DNA from 2 places in the Bacillus sp. XF8 genome. Region 2 is predicted to be linked to the other one. Evidence: a T-box and tRNA genes for the amino acid it is inferred to sense, from the RefSeq annotation. Region 2 holds a T-box; the other holds one or more tRNA genes.
What was found. The T-box of region 2 lies ahead of ileS (isoleucine--tRNA ligase). A T-box ahead of a tRNA ligase gene usually reads a tRNA of that ligase, here a tRNA-Ile.

Region 1: it has a tRNA-Ile gene. The T-box ahead of ileS (isoleucine--tRNA ligase) is inferred to sense a tRNA for this amino acid. The anticodon was not compared.

Annotation. Positions count from the first base shown of each region.
Region 1 covers NZ_JAGDQK010000005.1:70,764-73,246, forward strand. The annotation lists gene J4P91_RS05675 (MFS transporter) at 1-253, opposite strand, end outside; gene sodA (superoxide dismutase [Mn]) at 390-1,001, opposite strand; tRNA gene J4P91_RS05685 (tRNA-Ile) at 1,227-1,300, opposite strand; gene J4P91_RS05690 (DUF1189 domain-containing protein) at 1,808-2,483, shown strand, end outside.
Region 2 covers NZ_JAGDQK010000017.1:16,033-18,515, forward strand. The annotation lists gene ileS (isoleucine--tRNA ligase) at 1-1,321, opposite strand, end outside; T-box leader at 1,376-1,615, opposite strand; gene J4P91_RS10960 (DegV family protein) at 2,092-2,483, opposite strand, start outside.

The DNA of each region.
Region 1 (2,483 bases), on a different contig from region 2:
CGATTCGCAGTAAAATGGCACGATCTATCCGCTTTGCCAATTTTCCTGCAAAAAGAAATGTTAATGGTTGCAATACAACGCTTGCTAAATTATACAATCCAAGGTTCAAATAGTTTTGCGTTTGTTTCCATAAATAAATGTTAACAAACGTGTTGGACAAAGAAATCGCGAGCGTGTATAATCCCCCCATAACAAGTAACAATACTAAATCACGATTCACCTCGACATCGCCAATTACATGTTTCCACTTCATAGATAACTCTCCTTTACTTCATGTTCTAGTCTTCCAAAGACCGACGCAATTATGTAAAAGAAAGCATACAAAAAAGCTAGGAGAATATTCCCCTAGCTTCTTCAATATCGACTGACATAAAACGGAATAAGCGATATTATTTAGCTTCTTGGTAACGTTTTTCAGCTGCGTTCCAGTCTACAACGTTCCAGAATGCACCGATGTAGTCAGGACGACGGTTTTGGTAATGTAAGTAGTAAGCATGTTCCCAAACGTCTAAACCGATAACTGGAGTTTTACCTTCTGTTAAAGGTGAATCTTGGTTTGGAGTGCTTGTTACTTCTAGCTCACCATTGTTTACTACTAACCAAGCCCAACCAGAACCGAAGCGAGTTGCACCAGCTTTTGCGAATTCTGCTTTGAATGCATCAAAGCTACCGAATTTCGCTTCAATTGCAGCTGCAAGTTCACCTACTGGTTGTCCACCACCGTTTGGAGATAGAATTGTCCAGAAGAAAGTATGGTTCGCATGTCCGCCACCATTGTTACGTACTGCAGTACGAATTGCTTCTGGTACTTCATTTAAGTTTGCAACTAATTCTTCAACACTTTTGTCAGCTAGTTCTGCATGACCTTCTAATGCAGCATTTAAGTTTGTTACGTAAGTGTTGTGGTGTTTTGTATGATGGATGTTCATTGTTTCTTTATCAAAGTGAGGTTCTAAAGCATCATACGCATAAGGTAAATTTGGTAATTCATGTTTTGCCATTGTTACATTCCTCCCATTTTATGTATTGCCAAAATAAATTGGCATACAACTTCATTTTACCCTAATTGCCATAGGGTGAAAACAAATTAAATCACATTTTCTTGCTATCATTAACGTAGCAAAATCCCCATTTCTTTTCAAACAAAATGCTCATACATTTCGTAAAAAAAAGCTTCCTTCTACAAGGAAGCTTCTCGTCTACATGATAAACATGCGAAATGGATATGGACCCTGTAGGACTCGAACCTACGACCGGACGGTTATGAGCCGTCTGCTCTAACCAGCTGAGCTAAGGGTCCAGAATTATGTATACAGCGGTGACTGAAATTCAGATTCATCACCAAGTCTCCACAGAACATTCATAAAAGCTGCAAACTGCGAGACATATTGATTAAGAAAGGTAAGATAAATTTACCATATAAAAAAGAAAAGTGTCAATTGTATTTTTACCTTCCTCCTCTCACTAATGGTTAACTCTCACCAATTCCACTGTTACTGGCAGTTTATCTTTTTTGCTTTCCGTTATATCTTAAAACAATTTTTTACTGCAAGTGAATCATTAACAAAGATTTTTTATCCCGCATTAACGGACAGTAAGCCCCCGATTCGTGAGGGCTAATAATCAGTGGAGGATGAAGAAAACCTCTACTGATTAAAATTTCACTTTATATAGCAAGTCTTCTATACAGTCCAATTATGGAGTATTAACTTTATTTCACGCGATATAGCTTGTGGTTCTCTAGATTCTTACGTTACAATGATTTTATGCATCAACCTATCATACATATAGCAAAGGAAGTGAATATATGTCCATATTTACTCAACTAGTAAAAAGTTTGTATTCGCCAAAAGACATGGCGCTTTTTCGTTTTCAAAAAATGGGAAAAACGATTCTATATATCATGTTATTGTGTTTACTTGCGACGATCCCAAAAACTTTTACATTTGGAAACTTCGTACAAGATGTCGTATCTTCTGTACATCAATCAATTGAAAAAGATCTCCCTGATTTTAAAATTGAGAATGGCGAGCTTCATGCTGACATCAAAGAACCTATTATAAAAGAAGATGGAGATTTTATTTTCGTATTTGACCCTAATGCAACAGATACGAATGCATATACAAATAAACAAGGTGTATTCGTCTTAAAAGATAAAGTCGTATCTATTAATAACAATCAAACACAAAGTCAAGCTTACAGTGACTTCGGCAATGGGACATTTGAGAAAAAAGATATCCAAGGCATTGTATCAGCCGTTGATAATATCTATCCATTCCTCATGTTTGGTGTTGGAATAGCCATTTACTTGTTCCAATTATTTATTTCATTCCTAGGCACAACCATTTTAGCCTTTGTCGGTTCAGCAATGGTTGGTCAACGAAAGGTATCTTACAAACAAGTTTGGACATTAACAGCTTACAGCTATACAATTCCAACCATTTTCTTTATGATTATGAATTTATTAAACATAATTGTGCCAG
Region 2 (2,483 bases):
CCACCATATTCTCTAAAAACTTTCCAAATCTTCCGTGCTTCATATGATCTGGATACCATGTGACTACATCATTATTTTTCAAGAAGGTCTCCTTGATTTCAGTTGTCCGAATAAACCAGCTTTCTCCAGCGTAGTACAGAAGTGGTGAATCGCAGCGCCAGCAATGCGGATAACTATGTTCATATTTCTCTTTATGATATAGCAAGCCTTCCCCAGCTAAATAACGAACAATATCAACATCGCACTCTTTCACAAATTTCCCTTGTAAGAATGGAACAACTTTTGTATACTTACCTTGCTCATCCACAACATGAAGAAACGATAACCCTTGATTTTGTACAACTTTATAATCATCTTCCCCATAAGCTGGTGCGATATGAACGAGCCCTGTCCCGCTATCTCCTGTAACAAAATCCGCCGAAATAACACGATAGCCATTCGTAACTTCATCCATAAGAAACGGCGGTGTATATGAAATACCTACCAATTCTTCTCCTTTATGAGTAGATAATACTTGATACCCTTCTTTTAACACATCATTTGCACGCTCTTTTGCGACAATATAAACCGTTCCATCTTTCTCAGCTTTCACGTATTCCATATCCGGATGTACAGCAAGTGCCACGTTGGCAGGTAGCGTCCATGGCGTTGTTGTCCATCCCAAAAAGTATTCATTTTCCCTATTCAATACTTTAAACTTTACCGTTGCACTTAAATCCTTTACTGTTTTATATCCTTGCGCTACTTCATGTGAACTAAGTGATGTTTGGCAACTTGGACAGTATGGTGAAACTCGGTGCCCTTTATATAAAAGCCCTTTTTCATGAATCGTTCCAAGAATATGCCATACACTCTCGATATAAGGATTTTCCAACGTTACATACGGGTCATCCATATCGACCCAATATCCGATGCTTTCAGTAAATTCACGCCACTGCTTCTCATACGTAAATACACTTTCTTTACATTTTTGGATAAACGGTTCAATTCCGTATTTTTCAATCTCATGTTTACCAGAAATACCAAGCTGTTTTTCAACTCCTAATTCTACCGGTAATCCGTGCGTATCCCAGCCAGCTTTTCGAAGTACTTTATACCCAGTCATTGTTTTATATCTCGCTACTAAATCTTTAATCGTCCGTCCGAGCGCATGTCCCACGTGCGGCAGTCCATTTGCAGTTGGTGGCCCTTCATAAAAAACGAAAGATTGTGCACCTTCACGATTTCGAATGGATTGCTCAAAGATATTCTGCTTGTTCCACTGCTTGCGAATTCGTGTTTCTCTCCCTACAGCTGATTCTTTTACATCTACCTTCTCCATTTACAATCACTCCTTTGAAATTTTGTAAAAGCACACAAAAAACCCGTCCCTAAAAGTAGGGACGGGTTTACCCGCGTTACCACCCTAATTCTATTAGCCTTTTAACTAATAGCGCTTAGCAACGTACTAACATACGCGTTCTTTGTAACGGTAGACATCCGTCCGAGCTTACTTTATTCAGCCACGGCTCCTCGGAGATGATTTTCAAATAAAGTCTGTACACCGGCTTTCAGCATAGCACCGGCTCTCTGGGGAACAATACGATATTTTACTCTTTCTCGTCTTCAGATTTGTATACTTTTATTAACAGTTATTTTATTCCATGAAACAGATAATTGTCAATCAATTCAAAAATATATTTTTATTTTTGTCCTGATTTTCGAATTTTATACATCGTGAAAAACTTCTATTTCTTTATCGTTTCCCATACCGCCCTTGAAATATTTGTACTTGCTATCCTCGGAATTAGTTTTAGCCTTCTACTAGCACCCGCCTTGCCAGAACTTACATACCTTGCAGATCAAAATGGGATTCATGCGTATGGTATACTTTTTGCTATCTATAATACAGCATACTCAATTGGTTTGTTTTTCGGGTCAATGCTTAGCGGAGGTTTATCAGATCTATTTGGATTAACAAACGCTTTCTACATATTTAGTGTTCTTCTTTTATGCTATCTTTGCTTGTTTTTGTGGAAAATGAAAAAACGACATTAGGTTATAGCTATGTATACAGAATCTAAGAACTAGAACATCAAAAAAACCCGTGAATTATTCACGGGTTTCCCCTTTCGAAAAGCTAATCGCAATTGTTCCAGCTCCTGCATGAACAGCAAAAGATATAGGAATTGGGTAAAGTAGAAACTTCATTTCAGGAAATGTTTCTCTGAAATCGGCAATCCATTCTTCTGCCCCTGCTTCATCATTAGCGTGAAAAACATGTACTACATTCGGAATTTCTCTTTCAAGTTCGTTTTGCATATATTCTTTACATTTTTGTATTTTACGAACTTTCTTTTTCATCACAAGTTCGCCATGGTGTACTTCTAGAATTAGGTTTACGCTTAGTAGACTACCTAGTATAAATTGCACACCCTTCACACGTCCACTTGCATATAAACCTTTCAGATCTTTTGGAAATACATAGTAAGGACTACGTTCAA